DNA from 4 places in the Kitasatospora sp. NPDC096147 genome. Region 4 is predicted to be linked to each of the others. Evidence: riboswitches for the same ligand, from Rfam matches in the RefSeq annotation. Region 4 holds a riboswitch; each other region holds the start of a gene.
The links. A riboswitch is a leader RNA that binds a small molecule or an ion and turns the genes downstream of it on or off. The one in region 4 is predicted to bind cobalamin.

Region 1 (5,080 bases), on a different contig from region 4:
CGCTGCACCAGCGCGCGGGCGATCAGCACCCGCTGCTTCTCACCGCCGGAGAGTTGGAGGAAGCCCCGCCCGGCCAGGTGGGCGGCACCGACCTGCGCCAGCGCGGCCTCGGTGCCGACGGCGTCCTCGGGCGACGGACCGCCGAAGCCGCGCCGGTGCGGCAGCCGGCCCATGCCCACCACCTCGGCCACCGTGAAGTCGAACTCGGACACCGTCTCCTGCGGCAGCGCCCCGACCCGGCGGGCCCCCTCACGGGCCGTCAGGCCGTGCAGGTCCTCGCCGTCCAGCAGCACCCGGCCGGCGCTCGGGCGCAGCGCCCGGTAGACGGTCCGCAGCAGCGTGGACTTGCCGCTCCCGTTCGGCCCGACCAGCCCGATCACCTGGCCGGAGTCGGCCGCCAGGCTCGCCTCGTGCACCAGCCGTGCCCCGGCGATCTCCACCGACACCGCGTCGATCTCGACCTTCACGCCCGTCCTCCCACCGGAACGGCGGCGCCCCGCACGCCCGTCCCCGCCTTCGTCCCCACTGCCGTCTCCGCCCTCGTGTCCGTCCCCGCGTCCCTCCCCGGCCGTGTGCCGCGCCGCCGTTGAGTCCCCATCAGCGGCCACCGAAGCTGTACGAGCGGCGCCGCATCAGCAGCAGGAAGCACGGCACCCCGAGCACCGCCGTGATCACCCCGACCGGCAGTTCCGCCGGGGCGAGCAGCAGCCGGGAGACGATGTCCACCCACACCAGCAGCACCGCGCCGAGCAGCGGAGCCACCGTCAGCACCCGTCGGTGCCCGGCCCCGACCAGCATCCGGGCCAGGTGCGGCACCATCAGCCCGACGAAGCCGATCGCCCCGCTCACCGCCACCACCGTCCCGGTGACGGCGGCGGTCACCAGGAACAGCGCCCGTCGCAGCCGGGACGCGTCCACGCCGAGCGCCGCCGCCGTCTCGTCGCCCATCGCCAGCGCGTCCAGGCTCCCGGCGGCGGCCAGCAGGTAGACCAGCCCGGCCAGCACCGTCGCGGCGGCGATCGGCACCGAGGCCCAGGTCGCCCCGCCCAGGCTGCCAAGCAGCCACATCATCGCCGTCCGGGCCGCCTCGCCGCGCTCCGCCGAGAAGACCATCAGCGAGGTGACGGCGGAGAAGCCGTAGGCCAGTGCGGTGCCGGTGAGCACCAGCCGCAGCGGTGTCAGGCCCTGAGCGGTGCGGGCCACCGCGTACACCAGCACCATCGCGGCCAGCGCCGAGCTGAAGGCCGAGAGCGAGAGCGCCCAGACGCCGAGCGAGGCGAAGGCGCCGAGCAGCAGCACGGCGTTCGCCCCGACCGCGGCGCCGGAGGAGATGCCCAGCACGAAGGGGTCGGCCAGCGCGTTGCGGACCATGGCCTGAACGGCCACGCCCACGGCGGAGAGCCCGGCGCCGACCACGGCGGCCAGCACCACCCTGGGCAGCCGAATCTCCCAGACGATGGCGTAGCCGGCCGCCTGGTCGGCGTGGATGCGCCCGCCGGTCAGCCCGGCCTGGAGGAAGTGGGTGACCTGGCCGAGGCTCAGCCCGGAGGACCCGAGGGCGACACCGCAGAGCAGCGAGACCAGCAGGACCACGGCGAGACCGACGGCCAGGGCACCGGTGCGCAGCGGTGGCCGGGTGGGCGACGCGGGGCCCGGCGGGCTGGTGGCGCCGCCGGGACGTCCGGTGGCGGTGGTCGCGGTGGTCGCGCTGCTCAACGGGCCGGGCCTTCGGTCGGGCGCCGGGCGTACGGGGGCGCGACCGGTGGAGCCGGCTGCGGCGGTGGCGGACGACGGGCGTCCGCACGCCGGGCGGGCGCGCCGTTCGACTTCCCCTCGCAGTCCGCGGCGAGTTCTCGGGAGGACAGCGCCGCCGGGGGCGATCGGACTCACGGCCCGTCAGGGGCCGTTCCACCGTTGCGGGTCAGCGCCGGGTTCTCACCGGACTTCTCCCTCGGGACGCCTTGGCAGCATAACAAGGCTCCCCTTACCGGTAAGGGTCCCAGCCCTGTGGCGCCCAGCACACCCGCCCCGATGCGGTCCCGCTCCCCAGGGGCCGTCTCCCGTCCTCGTTACGGGGGACAGCCCCACCCCGGGCGGGGTGCTGGCCGGGTACCGGCCCCGGGCCGCCCGCCCGTAGCGTCCTCACCATGACCACCGACCCGCAGAACTCCCGCTCCACGTACGGCCGTTCCCGCAGCCGACGGGCCCTCGCCCTGGCCGCCGCTGCCCTCCTGGCGGTCGGCGTCGCGGCGCCCGCCAGCGCAGCCGCCACCACCCGCACCACCACGGCCGCCGACTCGGCTGCCACCCCCACCACCGGTCGGGGTGCCCTGCTCTCCGTGACCCCGCTGGAGCGGCTGAGCACCGCTCAGCTGACCGCCTTCGCCGGGAACTTCGGCGTGGACACCGGCACCGTCCGTCACGGCATCACCGCCTACCGGCTGACCTACCGCACCGTCACCCCGCAGGGCGCCCCGACCACCGCCACCGGTCTGTTCGTGCTGCCGCAGGGCGGTCCGCGCCGCCTCGCGGTGGTCTCCGACACCCACGGCACGATGGTGCACCGGGACTACGCGCCGTCCACCGCCGAGGACTTCGGCAAGCTCTCCCCCTACCTGCAGTCCTCGGCCGGGCGCGCGGTCGCCGCCCCCGACTACCTCGGCCTCGGGCTCGGCCCCGGCCTGCACCCCTACATGGACACCCGCTCCGCCGTCTCCGCCTCGCTCGACCTGCTGCGCGCCGCGGACGAGGCCGGCCGTCGGCTGGGGCGCCCGCTGACCGGGGACGTGTACGCCACCGGCTTCTCCCAGGGCGGCCAGGTGGCCATGGCCCTCGGCCGGGAGCTGGCCAGGATCTCCGACCGGCACCTGCGGCTGCGCGGGCTGGCCCCGGTGGCCGGGCCGCACGACGTCCGGGGCGCGGAGCTGCCGGGCATCCTGGACGGGCGGGTGGACGAGCGCTCGGCCGTCTTCTACCTCTCCTACTACCTGACCGCCGCCAACCGCCTGCACCCGCTCTACCGCGATCCGAGCGAGGTGTTCCGGGCTCCGTACGCCGCCGTGGTGGAGGGGCTCTTCGACACCCGGCACACCGAGGAGGAGGTGGTCGCGGCCCTGCCGGGCACCGTCCGCGAGCTGCTCACCGACTCCTTCCACGACCAGCTCGGCGCGCCCGGCCCGGGGCTCTCGGCAGCGCTGGACGCCACCGACGGCGGCTGCGACTGGCGCCCCGCCGCGCCCGTCCGGCTGTACGCCGCGAACGGCGACCGCGACGTGCCGATCGCCAACTCCCGCTCCTGCGCGGCCGATCTGGCCAAGCACGGGGTGCGGGCCGCCGTGCTCGACCAGGGCCCGGTCGGCCACTTCGACACGCTGCGGCTGGCCACGCCGCAGATCATCCGCTGGTTCGACGCCCTCGACCGCTAGGGTCCGGCCACGGCGGCGCTGGTCCGCCCACCGCGGCCCACCGGACCGGTCCGTCGGTGTGCCGACCCGGCGTGGGACGGCGCCGCCGGTCCGACCGGCTCGGCTACGGTGGGCGGATGAGCGCCGACGACCGCACCCGTCTGACCGTCCTCGTCCACGGGCTCGTCCAGGGCGTCGGCTTCCGATGGTCCGTCAGGGAGCGGGCCGCCGCGATCGGCGGGCTGACCGGCTACGCCCGCAACCTCGCCGACGGCGGGGTGGAGGTGCTGGCCGATGGTGGCCGGGCGGAGTGCACCCGCCTGCTGGAGTGGCTCCGGTCCGGCGACACCCCCGGCCGGGTGGGCACGGTGGCCGAGCAGTGGGACGACTCCCCGGCCACCGGGCCCGCACACCAGGGCTTCACGATCCGCTGATCGCCCCGCTCTTCGAGTCGGCCTCGGCCTCACCCTTCGCCTCGCGCGCCCGCTGCTTGCCCTCCCGCTCACCGCGCTTGCGCTGCCCGTGCACCACGCCGAGCAGCACCACGAAGGCCGCCACGCCCAGCGAGAGCGACACCACCTCGCGGTTCTCGTCGTCCGTGAACATGTAGCCGATCACGAAGACGATCATCGCGATGGCCGCCCAGGTCAGCCACGGGAAGAGCCACATCTTCACCGTCAGCCCCTCCGGCTTCTCCCGCAGCAGGATGCCGCGCATCCGCAGCTGGGTGCAGCAGATCACCAGCCAGACGAAGAGCGCGATCGCCCCGGAGGAGTTCAGCAGGAAGCTGAAGACGGTGTCCTTGAACTGGTAGTTGAAGTACACCGCGACGAAGCCGAAGACCACCGAGCCGAGGATCGCCGCCACCGGCACGCCGCGCCGGTTCACCCGGGCGAAGGAAGCGGGCGCGTCGCCGCGCTCGCCCAGCGAGAAGGCCATCCGGGAGGCGGTGTAGAGGCCGGAGTTGAGGCAGGACAGCACCGAGGTGAGGATCACCACCTCCATGATGGTGCCCGCCTGCGGGATGCCGATCGAGTCCAGCGCGGCGACGTACGAGCCCTTCTCGGTGATCGCCGGGTCGTTCCACGGCAGCAGGGTGAGCACCACCAGGATCGAGCCCAGGTAGAAGACCGCGATCCGCCAGATCACCGAGTTGGTGGCCCGGGTGACGGCCCGTCGGGGGTCGGCCGACTCGCCGGCGGCCAGCGTGACGATCTCGCTGCCCATGAAGGAGAAGACCACCATCAGCACACCGGTCAGCACCGCCCCGGCCCCGTGCGGGAAGAAGCCGCCGGTGTCGGTCAGGTGGGCCAGCCCGGCGCCCGGGTTGTCCGAGCCGGGCAGCAGGCCGAAGACGGCGAGCAGGCCGACCACCACGAAGGCGGAGATCGCCACCACCTTGATCCCGGCGAACCAGAACTCGAACTCGCCGTAGGAGGCGACCGAGCCCAGGTTGGTGACGGTCAGCACCGCCATCACGATCAGCGCCCAGGCCCACTGCGGGACGGCCGGGACCCAGCCCTCCAGGATCACCGCCCCGGCGGTGGCCTCCACCGCCAGCACCACCACCCAGAAGAACCAGTACAGCCAGCCGATCGAGAAGCCGGCCCAGCGGCCCAGCGCCCGGTCCGCGTACGCCGAGAACGAGCCCGGGTCCGGGCTGGCCGCCGCCATCT
Region 2 (5,080 bases), on a different contig from region 4:
GCCAGCGGTGCGGGGTGGTGCCGGTCTCCTGCTGGAAGCGCCGGGCGAAGGTGCGCGGGGACATGTGCGCCCGGGCCGCCAGCTGATCGACGGTCAGCTCCTGGTCCAGGTGGTGGCGCAGCCACTCCAGCAGGCCGCCGAGCGAGTCCGCGTCGCACTCCGGCAGCGGCCGGGCGACGAACTGGGCCTGCCCGCCGTCCCGGTGCGGGGCGACCACCATCCGGCGGGCGATCCCCCGGGCCACCTCCGCCCCCTGGAGCTTGCGGACCAGGTGCAGGCAGGCGTCGATGCCGGCCGCCGTACCGGCCGAGGTGATCACCGGGTCCTCGTCCACGTAGAGCACGTCCGGCTCCACGGTCGTGAGCGGGAAGCGCGCCGCCAGCCGCTCGGTGTGCTTCCAGTGCGTGGTGGAGCGGCGTCCGTCCAACAGCCCGGCGGCGCCCAGCAGGAAGGCCCCGCTACAGATCGACAGCACCCGGGCGCCCCGGTCGGCCGCGGCCCGCAGCGCCTCGATCAGCACCTGCGGGTACTCGTCCCGGACGTGGGTGGCGGCGGCGATCACCAGGTCCGCCCCGGCCAGCCGCTCGGCGCCGTGCTCCACCTCGATCCGGTACCCGGCGTGGGTGCGCAGCAGCCCGGGCCGGTCGGAGGCGACCGCGAACTCGTAGAGCGGCAGCCCGTCGTCCCGCCGGTCGAGGCCGAACACCTCGGTGGCGACGCCCAGTTCGAACGGGTGGACGTCCTCCAGGACCACGGTGACCACGTTGCGCAGCATGGCGCCAGGATGCCCGATGGCAGGATATCGACGCAATGGGTTGTTCCTGCCACTCGTGGCAGCCGGGGCCCGGCGGAAGACTCGACGGCATGGACCTCCCCTCCGCCCTCGCCCTGCTCGCGATCCTCTCCGCCTTCGGCCTGCTCGGTGCCCTGGTCGGCCGCGATGTGACCCGCAACTCCCGCCACGGGCGCGACAACTGGCACCGCCCCGGGGGCTACCCCGCCGACCCGTCGACCGCCGATCGGCTGCACGGCACCCCCGGAGCCGGTTCGGACACCCGTTCGGGCAGACTGTCCGGATGGACATCGTCATCCGCCCCGCCGTCGAGGCCGACCTCCCCGCCGTCGGCGCCGTCACCCACGAGGCGTTCGTCGGAGACGGTCACAGCCCGGCCGACGGCCCCTACGCCTCCCAACTCCTCGACGCCCGCCCGCGCTTCGAGCAGGCCGAGCTCCTCGTCGCGGCCGACCCGGCCGACGGGCAGCTGCTCGGCTGCGTGACCTTCGCCGTCGGCGGCACCCCGTTCGCCGACATCGCCGCGCCGCACGAGGGCGAGATCCGGATGCTGGCGGTCTCCGGCGCCGCCCGGGGCCGCGGCGTCGGCGAGCAGCTGGTCCGGGCGGCGATCGCCCGCAGCCGCGAGCTGGGCCTGGCCGGCATGGCCTTCTCCACCCGGCCGTCGATGACCTCGGCGCACCGGCTGTACGAGCGCCTCGGCTTCCGGCGCACCACCGAGCGGGACTGGGACGTCCGCCCCGGCGTCCGGCTGCTGGTCTACACGATGACCTTCTGAGGAGCAGCTCCGAGACCTTCCGAGCCCGCTCCGACGGCTCCGTGGGGGCGCCCGGCCGGGCGCCCCCACGGACGTGTCCGGAGGCCGCCCGACGGCCTCCTCCAAGCCCCGCAAGGGTCCTGCGATGACGGACCGGAATAGGACGATCACGGCGACGCGCCACTAGATATGGGGGCGCTCATCTCAGGCGCCACAACATGTATGCTCGCTCTCGCTGTCGATGCAGGGGAACCCGGTGGAAGTCCGGGACTGCCCCGCAGCGGTGAGCGGGCGCCCCACAACGGCCCCCCGCGAGTCCGATGACCTGCCGACGGCGTGCCACACGGCTTCCCCGCAGACGCCTTGCAGCACAGCTTTGACGTCCGGGCCTCGCGGGTGGGCCGGGGGTGATCCGCGCGCGCCGTCAGGCGTTCCGCGCGTGCTCCCCTGCGCCCGATCGGGCCCGGCAGCCATGCCGACCGCCGCCGCCAGGAGAGAAGCGCCTTGACCATCGCTGCCTCAGTTGCCCTGCCCGCCCAGGGAACCGCCGAAGACCGGACCGACCCGGGGGCCGCACTGCTCCGGCTCCTCACGGACCGCAGCGCCGACCTCCCCCAGGTGGACCCGGGCCACGTCGCGGCCGCTGCGCTGCGCGGCCGGCACGCCGGCTCGGACTTCGCCGAGCTGCGCGGCCTGGCCGTGGAGGCTGCCGCCTCGATGATCGCCGAGGACCCGCAGTACTCGAAGCTCGCCGCCCGGCTGCTGGCGCTGGAGATCCGGGACGAGGCCGTCTCGCAGGGCGCCGTCACCTTCGCCGCCTCGATCGCCGTCGGCCACGCCGAGGGCCTGATCGGCGACGTCACCGCCGCCTTCGTGGCCAAGCACGCGACCGTCTTCAACGGCCTGATCGACCCGGCCGGCGACGACCGCTTCGAGTACTTCGGCCTGCGCACCGTGCAGTCCCGCTACCTGCTGCGCCACCCGATCACCCGTCAGGTGATCGAGACCCCGCAGCACTTCCTGCTCCGGGTCGCGGCGGGCCTGGCGGTCGGCGACACCGAGCAGTCGGTGGCCGAGGTGGCCGAGCTCTACCGCCTGATGAGCCGGCTGGAGTACCTGACCTCCTCGCCGACCCTCTTCAACTCCGGCACCAAGCACCCGCAGATGTCCTCCTGCTACCTGCTGGACTCGCCGCTGGACAACCTGGACTCGATCTACAACCGGTACGCCCAGATCGCCCGGCTCTCCAAGCACGCCGGCGGCATCGGCCTGTCCTACTCGCGGATCCGCTCGCGCGGCAGCCTGATCCGGGGCACCAACGGCAAGTCCAACGGCATCGTCCCGTTCCTGCGCACCCTGGACTCCTCGGTCGCCGCGGTGAACCAGGGCGGCCGCCGCAAGGGCGCGGCCTGCGTCTACCTGGAGACCTGGCACGCGGACGTCGAGGAGTTCCTGGAGCTCCGCGACAACACCGGCGAGGAGGCCCGCCGGACCCACAACCTGAACCTCGCCCACTGGATCCCGGACGAGTTCATGCGCCGGGTGAACGCCAACGCCGACTGGTCGCTGTTCTCCCCGGCCGACGTCCCCGAGCTGGTCGACCTCTGGGGCGCCGAGTTCGACGAGGCGTACGTCAAGGCCGAGCAGGCCGGCAAGGCCGTCCGCACCATCCCGGCGCAGACCCTGTACGCCCGGATGATGCGCACCCTGGCGCAGACCGGCAACGGCTGGATGACCTTCAAGGACGCCTCCAACCGGGCCGCCAACCAGACCGCGCTGCCCGGCCGGGTGGTGCACTCCTCGAACCTCTGCACCGAGATCATCGAGGTCACCGACGACTCCGAGACCGCCGTCTGCAACCTCGGCTCGGTCAACCTGGGCGCCCACGTGGCCCCCGGCGCCACCGCCGCCGACCTGCTGGGTGCGATGGACTGGGAGCGGCTGGACGCCACCGTGCGCACCGCCGTGACCTTCCTCGACCGGGTCATCGACATCAACTTCTACCCGACCACCGAGGCGGGCACCTCCAACTCCCGCTGGCGCCCGGTCGGCCTCGGCGTGATGGGCCTCCAGGACGTCTTCTTCCAGCTCCGGCTGGACTTCGACTCCGCCGAGGCCAAGCGGCTCTCCACCCTGATCGCCGAGCGCATCATGCTCACCGCCTACGAGCGCTCCAGCGAGCTGGCCGAGCAGTTCGGGCAGCACGAGGCGTACGGCGAGACCCGGGCCGCCCGCGGCCAGCTGCACATCGACCACTTCGGCGTCACCCCGGAGTGGACCGGCCGCTGGGACGCGCTGCGCGCGAGGATCGCCACCACCGGCCTGCGCAACTCGCTGCTGCTGGCCATCGCGCCGACCGCGACCATCGCCTCGATCGCCGGCGTCTACGAGTGCATCGAGCCGCAGGTCTCCAACCTCTTCAAGCGCGAGACCCTCTCCGGCGAGTTCCTCCAGGTCAACCCGTACCTGGTCCGCGAGCTCAAGGAGCTGGGCGTCTGGGACCAGCAGACCCGGGACGCGCTGCGCGAGTCCAACGGCTCGGTCCAGGACTTCAGCTGGCTGCCCGGCGAGGTCCGTTCGCTCTACCGCACCGCGTGGGAGCTGCCGCAGCGCGCGCTGATCGACCTGGCCGCCGCCCGTCAGCCCTACATCGACCAGAGCCAGTCGCTGAACCTCTTCATGGCGGCGCCGACCATCGGCAAGCTCTCCTCGATGTACGCCTACGCCTGGAAGGTCGGTCTGAAGACCACCTACTACCTGCGTTCGCGCCCGGCCACCCGGATCGCCCAGGCCGCCTCCGGCGCCGCCCGCGCCGCCGCGCCCGTGCCGGTGAACACCCCGACCCTCACCCCGGAGGAGGAGGCCGCGCTGGCCTGCTCCCTGGAGAACCCCGAGTCCTGCGAGGCCTGCCAGTGAGCACCCCCGACACCCCCGGCCGCGAGAAGATGCTGCTCGACCCGGGCTTCGAGCTGACCCTCCGTCCGATGCGGTACCCGTCGTTCTACGACCGGTACCGGGACGCGATCAAGAACACCTGGACCGTGGAGGAGGTGGACCTGCACTCCGACGTCGCCGACCTCGCCAAGCTGAGCGAGGGCGAGCGGCACATGATCGGCCGGCTGGTCGCCTTCTTCGCCACCGGCGACTCGATCGTCTCGAACAACGTGGTGCTGAGCCTCTACAAGCACATCAACTCCCCCGAGGCCCGGCTCTACCTGTCCCGGCAGCTGTTCGAGGAGGCCGTGCACGTCCAGTTCTACCTGACGCTGCTCGACACCTACCTGCCCGACCCGGACGACCGCGCGGCGGCCTTCGCGGCGGTGGAGAACATCCCCTCCATCCACCAGAAGGCGCAGTTCTGCTTCAAGTACATGAACGCGGTCGACCACATCGACTCGCTGCAGACCAAGGAGGACCGCCGCGCGTTCCTCCTCAACCTGATCTGCTTCGCGGCCTGCGTCGAGGGCCTGTTCTTCTACGGCGCCTTCGCGTACGTGTACTGGTTCCGCAGCCGGGGCCTGCTGCACGGC
Region 3 (5,080 bases), on a different contig from region 4:
GCGCGCCGCTGCCGAGCCGGCTCGGCAGCACGGCCACCGCGAAGTACGGCACCGACTCCGGGTCGATGTCGGCCAGCGCGCCGGTCCGCTCCCCGGCCATGGTGGCCCGCTCCACGTAGGACGCCTCGGCGAGGCGGCCGGAGCGCTCGAAGGCGGAGCGGACGGCCGGGAAGGTGCGGCCGAGCTTCATCACCACGGCCGAGTCGGCGGCGGCCAGCCGGGCCGTCAGCTCCTCCTCCGGCAGCGTGCCGGGGATGATGGTGAGGGTCTCCTCGGCCTCGCACAGCGGCCGGCCCAGCCGGGCGGCGGCGGCGCTCACCGAGGTGACGCCGGGCACCACCTCGGTCGGGTAGCGGTGCGCCAGGCGCTTGTGCATGTGCTGGTAGGAGCCGTAGAAGAACGGGTCGCCCTCGGCCAGCACCACCACCGTCAGCCCGGCGTCCAGGTGGGCGGCCAGCCGGGCGGCGGCCTCCTCGTAGAAGTCGTCCAGCGCACCCCGGTAGCCGCCGGGGTGGTCGGTGGTCTCCACCGTGATCGGGTAGACCAGCTTCTCCTCGACCACCCCGTCCTTGAAGTAGGGGGCGGCGATCGAGCGGGCTATCGACCGCCCGTGCCGGGCGCTGTGGTAGGCCACCACGTCGGCCTCGCCGATCAGCCGGGCGCTCTTGACCGTCACCAGCTCCGGGTCGCCCGGGCCGAGCCCGACGCCGTACAGCCGGCCCGTACCGGACTCCTGCTGCTCCGTCACTCTTCGGTGCTCGCAATCGCGTTGATCGCGGCGGCGGCGATGGCGCTGCCGCCCCGGCGGCCCCGGACCACCAGGTGCTCCAGGCCCGAGGGGTGCGCGGCGAGCGCCTCCTTGGACTCGGCCGCGCCGATGAAGCCGACCGGCACGCCGATCACGGCGGCCGGGCGGGGTGCACCGGCCTCGACCATCTCCAGCAGGCGGAACAGCGAGGTGGGGGCGTTCCCGACGGCGACCACCGCGCCCTCCAGGTGCGGCAGCCAGAGCTCCATCGCGGCGGCGCTGCGGGTGGTGCCCAGCTCCTTCGCCAGGGCGGGCACCGAGGGGTCGGAGAGGGTGCAGATCACCTGGTTGTCGGCGGGCAGCCGCTTGCGGGTGACACCGCTGGCGACCATCGAGACGTCGCACAGGATCGGCGCCCCGGCGTTCAGCGCGGCGCGCGCGTCGGCCACCACCTCCGGCGACCAGAGCAGGTCCTTCACCAGGTCGGTCATGCCGCAGGCGTGGATCATCCGGACCGCGACCTGGGCCACGTCGGTCGGCAGGTGGGCCAGTTCGGCCTCGCGCCGGATGGTGGCAAAGGACTCGCGGTAGATGGCCGCGCCGTCCTTCTCGTACTCGATCACTTGGTCCTCCGGGCCCCGGCTGCCGCCGGGGCCATCTGTTCGGTCGTCAGGTCCTGCGTGGTGGTCTTGCCGGAAATCCGATGGGCCGTCACCCGGTAGGTGGCCGGGCCGCTGGCCAGCACGTCCACCCACTCCCCGCCGGGGTGGCCGCACCGCCGCTCGCAGCCGGACCAGTGCACCGGCAGTCCGGGCGCACCGGCTCCGTCCAGGGCCCGGGCCGCGTCCGCCCGGACGTCGGCGAGCGACTTGGCGCAGCCGGGGGCGCCGGTGCAGGCGGTGGCCAGCTCCCAGGGCGTACCGGGCGTCAGGCGCAGCCCCGCGGCGGCCAGTTCGCCGGCCGCGCCGGGCAGCGCACCCGGGAGGACGACACTGCGCCAGGGCGTGATCCGCAGCTCACCGGCCGAGGCGGCGGAGGCGGCGGCCAGCGCCCGCCACTGGGCGGCGCCCAGGCTGCCGAACCGCGTCCCGGCCACCAGCCCGCCGGCGAACGGACCCACCTCGGGGGCGCCGCCCGCGCGGCGCGGCAGCGGCTCGGCACCCGGGTCGAGCAGCCCGGCCGCCTCCCGGACGAACCAGGCCTTCACCCCGGCCGCCGCGACCGCCGCCAGGAACTCCCCGGCTGCCGCGACCGCCGCCGCCGGGGCCTGCCCGGGGGCGATCCGGCGGGCGGTGGCGGCCCGGCCCAGGCGCAGCAGCGCGCCGCCGTCCGGCGTTGCGATCAACGTCACATCGGCGTCCAGCGCGGCCACGTCGCCCCGGCCGTCGTCGAGTACGAAGAGGAACAGCCCGGCCAGCCCGGCGGCCGGAGCACTGGCGCACAGCCGGGCGTCCAGCTCGCGCGTCCAGGCCCGGACGTCGGCGTGGCCGAGGCCGTCCAGGCCGGAGAGCGGGGAGGCGATCACGTTGCGGACCCGCTCGTGGGTCTCCGAGGGGAGCAGCCCGGCGGCCCGCAGCCGGGCCCCGAGCCCGGCGCCCGCGTCGTCGGCCAGACCGCGCAGCTGGACGTTGCCGCGCGAGGTCAGTTCCAGCCGCCCGTCGCCGAGTTGCTCGGCCGCCTCGGCCAGCGCGAGGGCCTGAGCGGTCGTCAGCAGTCCCCCGGGGATCCGCACCCGGGCCAGCGCGCCGTCGTCGGCCCGGTGCAGCCGCAGGGCACCCGGGCAGGCGTCACCCCGGTCGCGGTCGGGCGCGCCGGGGCGTGGCCCGGCGACGGGTGGCGTGGGTGGCATGGCGGCGAGCATACCCACGTTCCGCCGGTTTGCTCCTGTCCGCTGCGTCACGTCCGAGCGGGCCCGCTCCGCCGCTGATCAGGATCGTCGGGGTCATCCGACGGACCTTCGGGACCCTGGTCCGCTCCCGGGGAGCACCCCGTACGATGCTCCCCGGATGGGTGTACGCCCAGCCAACGCCAGCGACGGCGCCATGGGGAGGAAACCGGTGCGAATCCGGTGCGGTCCCGCCACTGTGACCACGGCCCGGCCGTGGGAGCCAGGAACTCCTGCCGTCCTCACACCAACCCGGGGCGCGGACCCCGAGGAAGGCTCCGCCATGCCCGTGCGCCGTACGCCCGCGCCCCGTCGCGCCGCCGTCCCCTCCTGCCCGCCGTCCCGGCGTGCCGTCACGGCCGGGAGGGCCCCCGCATGATCCTGCTCCTCTCCACCTCCGACACCGACCTGCTGAGCGCCCGCGCGTCCGGCGGTCCGGTCCCGTACCGGCTGGGGAACCCGGCCCGGCTCGGGGTGGACGACCTGCCCGCGCTGCTGGAGGGCACCGACCTGGTGGTGGTCCGCCTGCTCGGTGGCCGCCGGGCCTGGCAGGAGGGCCTGGACGCGCTGCTCGCCGGGCCCCGCCCGGTGGTGGTGCTGACCGGCGAACAGGCCCCGGACGCCCAGCTGATGGAGCTCTCCACCGTCCCGGCCGGCCTGGCCGCCGAGGCGCACGCCTACCTGGCCCACGGCGGCCCGGCGAACCTCGCCGAGCTCGCCTCCTTCCTCTCCGACACCGTGCTGCTCACCGGCCACGGTTTCGCGCCGCCCGCCTCGGCCCCGGCCTGGGGTCCGCTGGAGCGTCAGGCGGCCGACAACGACGGCCCCTTGGTGACGGTGCTCTACTACCGCGCCCACCACATGAGCGGGAACACCGCCTTCGTGGAGACCCTCTGCCGGGCGATCGAGGCCAAGGGCGCCCGCGCCAAGGCGCTGTACTGCGCCTCGCTGCGCGGCGCCGAGCCGGAGCTGCTGGCCGAGCTGGCGCAGGCCGACGCGCTGGTCACCACCGTGCTGGCGGCCGGCGGCACCCGCCCGGCCGACGCCCAGGCCGGCGGCGACGAGGACGCCTGGGACGCCGGTGCACTGGCCGACCTGGACCGCCCGATCCTCCAGGCACTCTGCCTGACCTGGTCGCGCGAGCAGTGGGAGGCCAGCGACGACGGGCTCTCCCCGCTGGACACCGCCACCCAGATCGCCGTGCCGGAGTTCGACGGCCGCCTGATCACCGTGCCGTTCTCCTTCAAGGAGCTGGACGCCGACGGCCTGACCGTCTACGCGGCCGACGCCGAGCGGGCCGCCCGGGTGGCCGGCATCGCGGTCGCCCACGCGAGGCTGCGTCACGTCCCGGCCGCCGAGCGGCGGTTGGCCCTGGTGCTGTCCGCCTACCCGACCAAGCACGCCCGGGTGGGCAACGCGGTCGGCCTGGACACCCCCGCCTCGGCGATGCGGCTGCTGGCCCGGCTGCGGGCCGAGGGCATGGACATCGGCACCGAGGTGCCGGGCCTGGACCTGACCGGCGACGGCCACGAGGGCGACGAGCTGATCCACGCCCTGATCGCGGCCGGCGGCTACGACCAGGACTGGCTGACGGACGACCAGCTCGCCCGGAATCCGGTGCGCATCCCGGCCGCCGACTACCGCCGCTGGTACGCCGAGCTGCCGCAGGGCCTGCGCGAGCAGGTCGAGGAGCACTGGGGCCCGGCCCCGGGCAACCTCTACGTCGACCACTCGCGGAACCCGGACGGCGACATCGTGCTGGCCGCGATCCGCTCCGGGAACCTCCTGGTCCTGATCCAGCCGCCGCGCGGCTTCGGCGAGAACCCGGTGGCGATCTACCACGACCCGGACCTGCCGCCGAGCCACCACTACCTGGCCGCCTACCGCTGGATCGAGGCCGCCCAGGCCGACGGCGGCTTCGGCGCCCACGCCGTGGTGCACCTCGGCAAGCACGGGAACCTGGAGTGGCTGCCCGGCAAGACCGCCGCGCTCTCCGCCGAGTGCGGGCCGGACGCGGTGCTCGGTGACCTGCCGCTGGTCTACCCCTTCCTGGTCAACGACCCGGGCGAGGGCACCCAGGCCAAGCGCCGGGCGCACGCCACCCTGGTCGACCACCTGGTGCCGCCGATGGCCCGGGCCGACTCCTACGGCGACATCGCGCGGCTGGAGCAGCTGCTCGACGAGCACTCGAACATCGCCGCGATGGACCCGGCCAAGCTGCCCGCCATCCGGGCGCAGATCTGGACCCTGATCCAGGCCGCCAAGCTGGACCACGACCTCGGCCTGGACGAGCGCCCCGAGGACGACGGCTTCGACGACTTCCTGCTGCACGTCGACGGCTGGCTGTGCGAGATCAAGGACGTCCAGATCCGGGACGGCCTGCACGTGCTCGGCCAGGCCCCGGCCGGCGAGGACCGGGTCAACATCGTGCTGGCCATCCTGCGGGC
Region 4 (5,080 bases):
CGGCATCGACGACTCCTGGCGCCAGCAGCCGGACACCCCGGTCTACGGTCTGCGGGCCGGTGTCGAGGCCGTCACCAAGGCGCTCGCCGAGGCGTCTCCGGAGCGTCCGGCCAACTTCCGGGGCTGACGGACCGGTGGCGGTGGCCGGTCACCCGGTGGCTCGCACCACCGGGTGACCGGCCACCGCCGTACCCGCCCGGACCCCGCCGCCCGGACCCCGCCGCCCGGACCCGCCGCGGACTCACTGCCCGGACCCCGGCGCCCCGTCCTGAGCCGCCGTCACTTCCCGGTGCGGCGCAGCAGGTAGGTGTCCATGATCCAGCCCTTGCGCTCGCGCGCCCGTTCACGCGCCTCCCGAATCCGGGGCACCGCCTCGGCGAGCGGTCCGGCGTCGAGGATCTCGTCGGGGGTGCCTAGGTAGGCGCCGTAGAGGATCTCCAGCCCCTCGGGGTCGATCTCGGCGAACGCGGCGCGGCCGTCCAGCATCACCACCACGTCGTCCACCTGCTCCGGCATCCCGGCGGCCAGCCGACGCCCGGTGGTGATCTGCAGCGGACGGCCGACCCGGGTCAGCGTGGTGCGGTGCCGGGCGGCGAGCGCGGAGACGCTGCTGATCCCGGGGATCACCTCGTACCCGAAGGACTGCCGGCCGCGGCCCAGCACGTCCTCCACCACCGCGATCACGCTGTCGTACAGGCTCGGATCGCCCCAGACCAGGAAGGCCCCGGTGCCGTTCTCGCCGAGGTGCTCGGCGATCAGTCCCTCGACCAGGTCGGCCCGGCGGGTGCGCCAGTCGTCCACCGCCTCCCGGTAGGCGGGGGTGGTCCGGTCGCGTTCCGCGTCCGGCACCGCCACCACCCGGTGGCCCGGGGCGGCGTGCTCGGTGAGGATGCGGCGGCGCAGGTCGATCATCTCCTTCCGTTCCTCGGGCTTGTCGAGGAGGAAGAAGACCTCGGTGCGGGCGATGGCCTTCGCGGCCTGGAGGGTGAGGTGGTCGGGGTCGCCGGCACCGATGCCGATGATCAGGATCTGTCGCATGCCCCGATTCTCCCCCGGCCGGGCACCCGGGCAGGCCACCCCGGGGACGGTGCCGGTGCGGTGCCGGGACGGGCCGGGACCGGAGCAGGTCGGGCCGGGCCGGGCCGGGCCGGGTCGGGTCGGGCTGCCGGTGTGACGCACTCGGCCCTTGACCCCGGGATTTCGGCGCCGGGATGATGGGCCGTCAACTCTCGACTCCGCCGCTGGGGGAAGCCGGTCCGAAACCGGCGCTGACCCGCAACGGTAGGTCGCCGACCCCGGTCGGCGGCGAGCCCGGATACCCGGCTGCGGAGGTGTACCGCCAACTCCTCCCGTCGTGGTCTGCGGGCCGGAGCCCCGTGGGCTGCCCCGAGGTCTCTCTCGGGCAGGCCCTCCGGGCCCCTGCGTCCAGGCCCGGAAAGGCAGTTCATGCCCGCGCTCCGCCGCTCCCTGGGCCTGTTCGCGACCGCCGCGCTCGCCCTCGCCGCCACCCTGCCGACCGTCACCGCCGCACAGGCCACCTCCGGCTCCGGCGCCACCATCCGCCCTGATGCCGCTGCCGCCGGCTGGCTGGCCCGCCAGTTGGTGAACGGCGACCACTTCGAGTCGGTCTTCGACGGCACGGCCTACCCGGACCAGGGTCTGACCGTGGACGCCGTGCTCGCCTTCGCCGCCGCCCACAGCTCCGACCAGGCCGCCGCCCGGGCCACCGCCTGGCTGGCCCAGCCCGCCAACACCACCGGCTACGTCGGCGACGGCACCACCGAGGCGTACGCGGGGGCCACGGCCAAGCTGCTGCTGGCCGCCCAGGTGCGGGGGGCGAACCCGGCCTCGTTCGGCGGGGTGGACCTGCCGGGGCAGCTGCGCGGCCTCCAGACGCCGTCCGGCCGGTTCTCCGACCGCTCCCAGTGGGGCGACTACAGCAACAACTTCGGCCAGGCCCTGGCCGTCATAGCACTCAAGCGCACTCCGGCCGGCGCGCCGACCGCCGCCGTGGACTTCCTGGCCTCCACCCAGTGCGCGGACGGCGGCTTCCCGGTCGCCCTCGGGCAGCCGGCCTGCACCAGCGACCCGGACGCCACCGCCCTCGCCGTCCAGGCACTGGCCGCCACCGGCCGTACGGCCAAGGCCAGTTCGGGTCTCGGCTGGCTGACCGCGCACCAGAACGCGGACGGTGGCTTCGCCGCCGCCGGGGCCACCGCCTCCAACGCCAACAGCACCGGGCTGGCCACCGCCGCACTGCTCTCGAACGGCCGCTACGGGGCCGGTCTCAAGGGCTGGAGCAGCCTGGTCAAGCTCCAGCAGGGCTGCTCGGCCACCGCCGTCAACCGGGGTGCGGTCGCCTACGACGCCACCGGCTTCAACGCCGCCACCGCGAACCGGGCCACCGCGCAGGCCGTGCTCGGCCTCGCCGGCAGCTCGCTGGCCACCCTCTCCGCACACGGCGCCCGCCCGGACGCGCCCACCCTCGCCTGCCGCTGAGCCCTCCTCCGAAAGGACCGTCACACCATGCTGACCAGAAGGACGTTCGGTGCCACCGCCCTGGCCGCCGGCCTGCTCGCCGCCTCGGCGGTGGTGACCGCCACCCCCGCCCAGGCCGCTGCCTGCTCCGGCACCTCCGGGGTCACGGTGGTGGTCGACTTCACCGCCGTGGGCGGCGGCATCCAGACCGGCTGTGCCCCGGGTGACCCGGCCAGCGGCCTGGCCGCGCTGACCGGCGCGGGCTTCTCCTACGCGTTCCACCCGCGCTTCCCGGGCTTCGTCTGCAAGATCAACAGCCTGCCGACCACCTGCACCAACCCGACCGGCTCGGCCTACTGGTCCTACTGGCACGCCCAGCACGGCACCCCGTGGGTCTACAGCAACCTGGGCGGCGCCTCCTACGACCCCGCCCCCGGCGACGTCGAGGGCTGGTCCTTCGGCGCGGGCACCCAGCCGGGCATCACTGCCCCCTGACGCCCCGTCCGGCATCGGCGGCCACCCGAGCGCACCGGTGCCCCGGCCCTCCGCGACGGAGGCCGGGGCACCGGCGGGTCCGGGCCCGGTGGGGCGGGCCGGGCCGGGTCAGGCCGCCGGGTGCGGGTGGAAGCCGCGTCCGCTCTTGCGGCCCAGCAGGCCCGCCTCCACCATCCGGGCCAGCAGCGGCGGCGGCGCGTAGAGCGGCTCCTTGTACTCGTCGTACAGCGACTGCGCGATCGCCTGGACGGTGTCCAGCCCGATCAGGTCGGCGAGTTGGAGCGGGCCCATCGGGTGGGCGCAGCCGTGCACCATGCCCGCGTCGATGTCCTCGGCGGAGGCGTGACCGCCCTCGGCCATCCGGATCGCGGCGAGCAGGTACGGCACCAGCAGCGCGTTGACCACGAAGCCGGCCCGGTCCCGGGAGCGGATCACGTGCTTGCCGAGGGTGCCGGCGGCGAAGGCGGCGATCCGCTCGGTGACCTCGAGGTCGGTGTGCAGCGAGCTGACCACCTCGACCAGCGGCATGACCGGCGCCGGGTTGAAGAAGTGCAGGCCCAGCACGTGGGTGGGCCGTCCGGTGGCGATGCCGAGGCGGGTGACCGGGATGGCGGAGGTGTTGGTGGCCAGCACCGCCCGCTCGTCGGCCAGGATCTTGTCCAGGCTGCCGAGCACCCCGGTCTTCACCGACTCGTCCTCGACCACCGCCTCGACCACCAGCTGACGGTCCGCCAGCGCCTCCAGGTCGTCGGCGAAGAGCAGGTGGGCCCAGGCGTCGGTGCGCTGCCGCTCGTCGAGCCGGCCGCGCTCGGCGGCCCGGTGCAGGGAGCGGTCGATCCGGGCCCGGGCGGCCCGGAGGGCGGCCGGGTCGCGTTCGCAGACCACGGTGTCCAGCCCGGCCCGGGCGAAGACCTCGGCGATGCCGGCGCCCATCTGCCCGGCGCCGACCACGGCCACGCGGCGGATCTCGTTCACGGTGCTGCCTCTCTGACGGTGTTCGGGCCCGGTCAGGCCGGGGTGACGGTGCGCACCAGGTGGCGGGCGTAGGCGGCGGTGGTGAGGAAGGGCGGCAGGTCGTCGCCGAGCGCGGTCTCCTCCAGCACCCGGACGGCCTCGTCCAGCAACTCCGGGTCCGCTCCCTCGGTGAGCATCAGGGCCCGCTCCCGGTCGATCTGGCGCCGGACGGCGCCCGCCGTGGCCAGGGTGCCGCCGGCCAGCCGCGCGCAGTGGTGCTGCCACTGCCAGAGCTGGCAGCGGGCGATCTCGGCGGTGGCCACGTCCTCCATCAGGCCGAAGACGGCGACCGCGCCGCTGCCGCCGAGCCAGGCGGTGAGGTAGCGCAGGGCGACCGCCACGTTGGCGCGCAGGCCCTGCTCGGTGGGCAGACCCACCGTCAGGCGGTGCACGCCGAGTAGGTCGGCGGCGGTGACCTCGACGTCCTCCCGGCTGCGGTCGAGCTGGTGCGGGTGCTCGCCCAGCACCGCGTCGAAGGCCGTCCGGCAGGTCTCCACCAGGGCCGGGTGGGCGACCCAGGAGCCGTCGAAGCCGTCACCGGCCTCGCGCTCCTTGTCGAGTCGGACCTTGGTGAGCGCCACCTCGTTGGCCGCCGGGTCGCGCTGCGGGATCGCGGCGGCCATCCCGCCGATGGCGTGCGCGCCGCGCCGGTGGCAGGTGCGGACCAGCAGGTCGGTGTAGGCGCGCAGGAAGGGCTGGGTCATGGTCAGCGAGGAGCGGTCCGGGAGCACGTAGCGCGGGCCGTGCTGGGCGAAGTTCTTGATCAGACTGAACAGGTAGTCCCACCGGCCCGCGTTCAACCCGGCCGCGTGGTCCCGGAGTTCGTAGAGGATCTCGTCCATCTCGAAGGCGGCGGTGATGGTCTCGATCAGCACGGTCGCCCGGATGGTGCCGTGCGGGATGCCCAGCTCGGCCTGGGCGTACGAGAAGATCTCGTTCCAGAGCCGGGCCTCCAGGTGATTCTCCAGCTTGGGGAGGTAGAAGTACGGGCCGTGGCCGCGGTCGATCTGGCGCCGCCCGTTGTGGAAGAGGTAGAGGCCGAAGTCGACCAGGGCCGCGACCGCCGGGCGGCCGTCGATCAGCAGGTGGGCCT

Region 1: linked by a shared signal. The riboswitch ahead of ACIRBX_RS01985 (FecCD family ABC transporter permease) and the one ahead of ACIRBX_RS23960 (peptidase) in region 4 are both predicted to bind cobalamin.
Region 2: linked by a shared signal. The riboswitch ahead of ACIRBX_RS21165 (ribonucleoside-diphosphate reductase subunit alpha) and the one ahead of ACIRBX_RS23960 (peptidase) in region 4 are both predicted to bind cobalamin.
Region 3: linked by a shared signal. The riboswitch ahead of cobN (cobaltochelatase subunit CobN) and the one ahead of ACIRBX_RS23960 (peptidase) in region 4 are both predicted to bind cobalamin.

Annotation. Positions count from the first base shown of each region.
Region 1 is NZ_JBIWFX010000001.1:522,663-527,742, forward strand. Features, by position in the region: gene ACIRBX_RS01980 (ABC transporter ATP-binding protein) at 1-467, opposite strand, end outside; gene ACIRBX_RS01985 (FecCD family ABC transporter permease) at 598-1,626, opposite strand; cobalamin riboswitch at 1,857-2,001, opposite strand; gene ACIRBX_RS01990 (alpha/beta hydrolase) at 2,148-3,425, shown strand; gene ACIRBX_RS01995 (acylphosphatase) at 3,542-3,838, shown strand; gene ACIRBX_RS02000 (amino acid permease) at 3,825-5,080, opposite strand, start outside.
Region 2 is NZ_JBIWFX010000006.1:196,738-201,817, reverse strand. Features, by position in the region: gene ACIRBX_RS21175 (helix-turn-helix domain-containing protein) at 1-775, opposite strand, end outside; gene ACIRBX_RS21170 (GNAT family N-acetyltransferase) at 1,077-1,571, shown strand; cobalamin riboswitch at 1,756-1,898, shown strand; gene ACIRBX_RS21165 (ribonucleoside-diphosphate reductase subunit alpha) at 2,055-4,466, shown strand; gene ACIRBX_RS21160 (ribonucleotide-diphosphate reductase subunit beta) at 4,496-5,080, shown strand, end outside.
Region 3 is NZ_JBIWFX010000004.1:490,032-495,111, reverse strand. Features, by position in the region: gene ACIRBX_RS16430 (precorrin-2 C(20)-methyltransferase) at 1-748, opposite strand, end outside; gene ACIRBX_RS16425 (precorrin-8X methylmutase) at 745-1,371, opposite strand; gene ACIRBX_RS16420 (cobalamin biosynthesis protein CobG) at 1,368-2,609, opposite strand; cobalamin riboswitch at 2,767-2,889, shown strand; gene cobN (cobaltochelatase subunit CobN) at 3,009-5,080, shown strand, end outside.
Region 4 is NZ_JBIWFX010000008.1:10,326-15,405, forward strand. Features, by position in the region: gene ACIRBX_RS23950 (NADPH-dependent F420 reductase) at 1-127, shown strand, start outside; gene cobF (precorrin-6A synthase (deacetylating)) at 280-1,038, opposite strand; cobalamin riboswitch at 1,223-1,342, shown strand; gene ACIRBX_RS23960 (peptidase) at 1,447-2,499, shown strand; gene ACIRBX_RS23965 (flagellar hook-length control protein FliK) at 2,527-2,973, shown strand; gene ACIRBX_RS23970 (3-hydroxybutyryl-CoA dehydrogenase) at 3,082-3,948, opposite strand; gene aceB (malate synthase A) at 3,981-5,080, opposite strand, start outside.